2 linked regions of the Planctopirus limnophila DSM 3776 genome follow. The protein of the gene in region 1 binds, or shares a complex with, the protein of each later gene. Links are inferred from orthologs where the notes say so. Each region holds a gene or a part of one and is shown on either strand. Other genes may lie near its edges.

Region 1 (3,317 bases):
TGCAGAGCCACCATCCGGCCAAACTTCTTCGCGATGACCAGTCGCCCGGCTCCCACACCCAGACGTGTTCCGAGAACACGATCATAAGCTGATGGTGTGCCACCACGCTGGAGGTGTCCGAGAATCACATGGCGGGTTTCGATTCCTGTCCGCTTTTCAATGATCGAGGCCACCAGTTCGCCGACACCACCCAGGCTGACATGCCCGAAGTCGTCGACCTTGGCATTCGATGTGACATAGCCTTCTTCTGGTGCAATCACAGCTCCTTCACTGGCGACCACGATGCCCCACATTTTGCCGGCTTCGCGACGTTTCTTGAGGACGTTGCACATGGCCTCGATATCGACCTTCATTTCCGGAACAAGAATGTAGTCTGCAGAGCCAGCCATCCCGGCTTCGCAGGCAATCCAGCCCGCGTGGCGTCCCATCGTTTCCACGACGATGATCCGCTGGTGCGATTCGGCCGTCGTCCGCAAACGATCAATCGACTCCATACAGATGTTAATCGAAGTGTCAAAACCGAAGGTCACATCGGTGCAGGAGAGATCGTTGTCGATCGTCTTGGGGCAGCCAATCGTATTGAGCTTGTGGTCGTTATAGAGTTTATTGGCCACGCCCAACGTGTCGTCACCACCAATGGCAATCAGAGCATCGAGGCCCAACCGCTCGTAACTGGCCAGCAGCTTTTTGACATCTTCTGGGTTCTTGTAAGGGTTGGTACGGGAAGAACCCAGAATGGTGCCACCCTTCCAGAGAATGTCCGCGGTATTCTCCAGCGTCAGTGGCGTGCCAATCCCGTCGATAGCACCGCGCCAGCCGCGCTGCAGGCCAATGACTTCGCCACCTGCATTGCCAATCACCCGGACTGCACCACGAATGACGGCATTCAAGCCGGGGCAATCTCCACCGCCAGTGAGAATTCCAACTTTCATACGATTTGCCTCTACTGTTGCTGTCTCTATGGCCTGCTGCAAACTCTGGAACAAAGGCTCAATCAGCTGTCACTTGTCGTTGGCTTACAGCGATGTCTATCAGATCAAAAGCGTTGGTTATCTGCCAACCAGTTCCTGCTCGACGAACGTGGTGTACATCTTGCCTTCGACAAATGCCGAGTGATTGAAGATACGCTTCAGCAGCGGAATTGTGGTTTTGACACCTTCGAGCACCAGTTCATCGAGGCAGCGCTTCATGCAGGCAATGGCTTCGAGCCTGGTAGGCTTGTGCACAATCAGCTTGCCGATCATCGAATCGTAGTACGGAGGGATGACATAGCCTTCATGGACATGGGAATCCCAGCGCACGCCCAATCCACCGGGAATACGGAGCTTCGTGATTTTCCCCGGTGATCCGCGGAAATCATTATCCGGATCTTCAGCATTGATACGCACTTCAATTGCGTGACCATTGCAGGGAACCTGCTTCTGCTTGATCCCCAGTGGTTCATTGGCAGCCACCCGGATCTGCTGCCGAATGAGGTCGATTCCCGTAACCTGCTCAGTGACTGGGTGCTCGACCTGAATACGGGCATTCACTTCAATAAAGTAGAAGTTGTTATCTTTATCGACAATAAACTCACAAGTACCGGCATTGGTGTAACCTGCCGTTTTCACGAGACGAACCGCTGCTTTGCAAAGTTCTTCTCGAACGTTGTTGGGCAAGTTGGGTGCAGGTGATTCTTCAATCATCTTCTGATGGCGGCGCTGTGTCGAACAATCGCGTTCCCACAAATGCAGCACTTCGCCATGCTGATCCGCCAGAATCTGCACTTCCACGTGGCGCGGATTCTCGATGTACTTTTCGAGGTAGACGCCTGCGTTGTTGAAGGCCTTTTCCGCTTCGAGAGCTGCCTGCTTAAGGCCTGCCTTCAAAGTGATGTCGTTACGTGCGACACGCATCCCTTTGCCACCACCACCGGCGGTCGCTTTGATCAGAACCGGATAGCCAATCTTGTTGGCAATACCAATGGCGGTTTCTTCGTCGGTAATCAGTCCATCACTGCCTGGAACGAGATTCACCTTAGCCGATTTGGCGATTTCTTTGGCAGTGACTTTATCACCCAGCTTCGCCATGGCCTCATGCGGAGGGCCGATAAACTCAATGTTGCAACTGCGGCAGACTTCGGCAAAGTGTTCGTTCTCGGAAAGAAAACCATACCCGGGATGAATCGCCTGGACATTGCCCACTTCTGCCGCACTGATGATGCGATTGATCAGCAGATAGCTGTTCGCCGATTGTGCCGGCCCGATGCAATACGCTTCGTCTGCCAGGCGAATGTAATCCGCGTGACGATCAGCCTCACTGAAAACAGCGACTGTCTGAATCCCCATTTCGCGGCAGGCACGAATGATTCGAAGAGCAATCTCGCCACGGTTGGCTACTAAAATCCGTTGAAACATGGCTGGTCGTGTCCATCAGCAAAAACTTAGGTGTCGAAACCTGATGCGATTACTTCGTTTCGAGTGGCCCTCAGTCGTTCTGACTGAGAACTGCTCTCTGACAACCCGCTCAACACAACGATTCTTGATCGATTCAGCTGACCAATTGAGCCGGGTTGAACTCTCGATATGAAGATAGACCGCGTAAGAGCCAGTTGCCTGAATGCGTCGAAACTTCCGTGTTGCACAGCTGTTCGCTCACAAACAGGCAACGTACTCCGGGCGATCCATCCTGCGGACCGAAACTATGGTCGAACACGGAACAGTGGCTGACCGTATTCCACGGGATCGCCATTCTTCACAAGCACTGCCGCAATTGTGCCGCTGACTTCCGCTGGAATCTGGTTGAAGACCTTCATCGCCTCAATAATGCACACCACAGTTTGCGGGCCCACTGTCGAACCCACATTCACGAAGGCTGGGTCTTCTGGTGTTGGTGACGTATAGAAGGTCCCCACTGTCGGGCTCTTGATATCAATCAGACCGGCTTCCGCAGCAGGTGCTGCTGAAGTGGCAACAGCAGGTGCAGCGGCTGCCGGAGCCGAGGCCACAGGCGCTGCTGGAGCAGGGAGATAGGTGGGGGCTGGAGCCGCCACGGTCACCGTGCTTGAGCCGCGGCGCAGACGAATATGCTCTGGCCCGTTCTTCAAATTGACTTCACTCAGATCATGCTTCTCCATGAGTTCAAATAACTGCTGGAGCTTCTGCAGATCGAACGGCTCGCCGCTCGCTGGTGATGCTTCGGACATCCCGAAAATTCCTCGAAGAGTTAGGACATATCAATAATGAGTGATAAGACCGGACGAATTGCGCCGGAGATCACCTGCCAAAACCCGCTTTACCTTCGTCAATCGTGCCCATCTTCGCAACTCACTCCCCTCT
Region 2 (3,171 bases), 760 kb from region 1 along the record:
GTTTCGCTTTCTCCCCGAGGGATTGAGCAAGTCGCTGCGACGGGAACTTTTCTTCACGAACTGGTCACCAAAGATCTGGCTGTCGGGGCGATTTACTCGTCAGACTCCGGGCCCGCTTTCGAAGCTGCCCAGATCCTGGCCACTCAATTGGGTTTTCCAATTGTTGCTACACCTTTGCTGGCCAATCAGTCGCTGGGATTGTGGGAAGGCCTGCAGAGGTCAGAAATCGAGCGGAAGTATGGACGCCGATTCTGTTCGAAAGGTGCCTTTCTGGATGTGGAATCGCCTCCCGAAGGAGAAGCTGGCGATGATGTGCGCCAGCGTGTCGCCACGATCTTGAAAAAGGCCACCAGACGGTATCTGGGATTGATCATTATGGCCGATGATCCGCTGATTCGCTATGTGCGGGAGTTTCTGTCGCCAGCCGAAACGATGATTCTGGAAGCTCCTGAGAAGGGAAATTCATCGTCTCAGACTGCTCCCGAATTGCAGAAATCTACCAGTTCCCTGGGCGAATCTGGCCATGAGCTGTCGACAGTTAAAGTGGCAGAAGTTGATCATTGCCACTGCGAATTATTAACAATCTGCAACACGATCCCGGCACCACGGATGGCCAGTCGCTGGTCAATTTTCAGTGGCTGGATGGGGCAGTCATCTGTTGCCAATTCCAACTCAGTGACAGCAGTGACAGCAGTGACAGAATCGCAGACCATTTAAGTGCGTGGATATCAGGCTGAGGCATTTCCAGCATTGCCGTGAAAAAAATTGATCCCGGTTTGTTCACGACCTGTCGTGTACTCTCGGCAAAATTTCCCGTTTTCGTTATACTGCCACGCATGAAAGTCTGTGGCCAAAGGACATTTCCGCCGACAGTCAACGTACGAAAACCGTGTTCCTGTGAGATCATCGGAACAAGCGATACCCTGGACATCGAAATTCAACAGTCAGTATCCTGAGCAGATTAATTTGTCAGGGCTTACTGGGGTAAGGATCATCAATGAGCACCGGCGCACCCTTGGACGCAATCACTTCCAATGGCCAGATGCGACCTAAGCGGGGCGTCCCTGACGGTCTGTGGATTCAATGTGAATCGTGTAAGGCGACCGTCTTTCGCAAGCAGGTGGAGAAGAATTTCCACCTTTGCCCCGAATGCGACCACCATTTTTATGTTCCGACGGCTGAACGCATTGCCCAACTGCTGGATGAAGACAGTTTTGAAGAGTGGTTCAGTGAGTTGGCCCCCAAGGATGTTCTGGGCTTTGTCGATTCACGGCCCTATCACGAGCGACTGAAGGCCGAGCAGAAGAAAACGGGCATGCGCGATGCCTGTACGGTGGGCCGAGGTTATATGCGTGGCCGACCATTGGTCTTTGCCACGACAGATTCTGCTTTCATCATGGGGTCGATGGGATCAGTGGTCGGCGAAAAGCTGACGCGTGCGGTCGAGAAGGCCACCGAATTAAAACTGCCACTGGTGATTGTTTCCGGCTCTGGTGGCGGCGCCCGTATGCATGAAGGGATTGTCTCTTTGATGCAAATGGGTAAAGTCTCTGCGGCACTCGCTCGCTATCACGAAGCGGGTGGATTGTTTATCTCCGTGCTGACGAACCCGACGATGGGTGGTGTGGCTGCCAGTTTTGCTTCGCTCGGTGATATTACCATTGCTGAGCCCAAGGCCCTGATTGGTTTTGCCGGCCCGCGTGTGGTCAAAGCAACCTGCAAAATTGAACTTCCTGATGATTTTCAGACCAGCGAGTTCCTGCTGAAGCATGGCTTTGTCGATCGCATTGTCTCCCGGCCGCAATTGAAGCAGGAACTGGTGCGGATCATCGACTACTGTTCCAAGTCGTGGTGATCGGTCTATATGCAGAGCACATGCTCTCTGTTCTCTGTAAACTTTGAGATCTGCCAAACACCTCTTAAACGAGGCGGAGCAGGACTAATCTCGCAGAGGTGCCAGAACGGGAGGCCAGTCCTTGTCAGAGACTTCGGGAGTGACGCCACCCGGAGGAAGTGACTTGCCAACCGCCTCTTTCAAGAGAGCCGAAAGCTCGGTGATTTTGGCGGCGTATTCAGGTTTTTCGGCCAGGTTATTCAACTCTTTGGGGTCCGCCAAGTGATCGTACAACTCACGACCCCGCTGGCCATCATCCCATTCCGTGTAGCGGTACTTGTCGGTTCTCAGGCTGTAGCCAAAAAACCGATTGCTGGTGGGCTGTGGTTGAGGAACTGACGCAGCGGTTCCCTTTTTGGCTGCGGCTCCCGCACGATTGGGATTTCCTTGATTCCGCATGACCTGAGTCAACGCCCAGCCGCGACCTTTGGCCTGCGGATCAGTCAGCAACGAAACCAGCGATTGGCCTTGCAGACTGGCGGGAGTGGGAATGTTCGCCAGCTTTGCCAAAGTTGGATAAAGATCCACTTGAGAAACGGGTTCTGTAACCACCTGGCCAGCCTTGGAGATTCCGGGAGCAGAAATCAGCAGTGGGACTCGGGCACTTTCTTCGAACAGACTTTGCTTCTGCCAGAGACCATGCTCCCCGAGGTGATAGCCATGATCACTGGTGAAAACGACAATCGTGTTGTCGGCGAGGCCATTCTCTTTCAGCGAGGCCAGGACTCGCCCCACCTGGGCATCCATGAAGCTGATGCTGGCAAAATAGGCTTGCAGGATTTCCTGCCGCATGGGATCGGTAAGTTGATCCTGCTCTTTCTTGGCACTGGCCAGTGCCGGCTTCGGGATATCGAGTTGATCTTCCTGGATGCCGGGGATCAAAGGCATTTGAGGTCGATCATACCAACCGAAATAAGGTTCGGCAGGAGCCACGAATGGTGTGTGTGGGCGATAGAAGCCAACTGCCAGAAAGAACGGCTGCTGCGGATGCTGAGCAAAACGTTTGAGTAAAAGTTCGGCTTCGGTGGCGACCTTGCCATCGGTATGTTCGAGATCCTTGCCGGGGGATGCATACCAACTCAGTGTGCCACCAAATTGCCGGGGTGTGAGAGTGTGAATCTTGTCTTCTTCCTGCAGGTGATCGATCCCTGCGGGATTGATTTTCAGTTCCCACGAAGCCGGGTCGTCATGACCATCCGTCCCGATCGATGTCGGAACGTTGTAGTGATAAAGTTTGCCAATTCGAGCGGAGAAATACCCAGCCTTGCGAAACTGTT

What was found.
Region 2: the proteins of accC (region 1) and accD are in contact, whole or in part, in a solved structure (PDB 8UXZ), measured with the Escherichia coli proteins. The link is inferred for Planctopirus limnophila DSM 3776 from one-to-one orthologs.

Annotation. Positions count from the first base shown.
Region 1 is NC_014148.1:79,064-82,380, forward strand. Bases 224-3,217 are described here. They hold accC (acetyl-CoA carboxylase biotin carboxylase subunit), read right to left. Parts: upstream 2,397-3,217; coding sequence 1,050-2,396; downstream 224-1,049. Other genes in these bases: PLIM_RS00320 (6-phosphofructokinase), read right to left, coding at 224-932; accB (acetyl-CoA carboxylase biotin carboxyl carrier protein), read right to left, coding at 2,681-3,184. In the rest of the region: more of PLIM_RS00320, read right to left, coding at 1-223. UniProt on the Escherichia coli protein: This protein is a component of the acetyl coenzyme A carboxylase complex; first, biotin carboxylase catalyzes the carboxylation of the carrier protein and then the transcarboxylase transfers the carboxyl group to form malonyl-CoA.
Region 2 is NC_014148.1:841,735-844,905, forward strand. Bases 79-2,926 are described here. They hold accD (acetyl-CoA carboxylase, carboxyltransferase subunit beta), read left to right. Parts: upstream 79-997; coding sequence 998-1,855; downstream 1,856-2,926. Other genes in these bases: PLIM_RS22330 (histidine phosphatase family protein), read left to right, coding at 79-717; PLIM_RS03480 (sulfatase), read right to left, coding at 1,940-2,926. Also shown: more of PLIM_RS22330, read left to right, coding at 1-78; more of PLIM_RS03480, read right to left, coding at 2,927-3,171.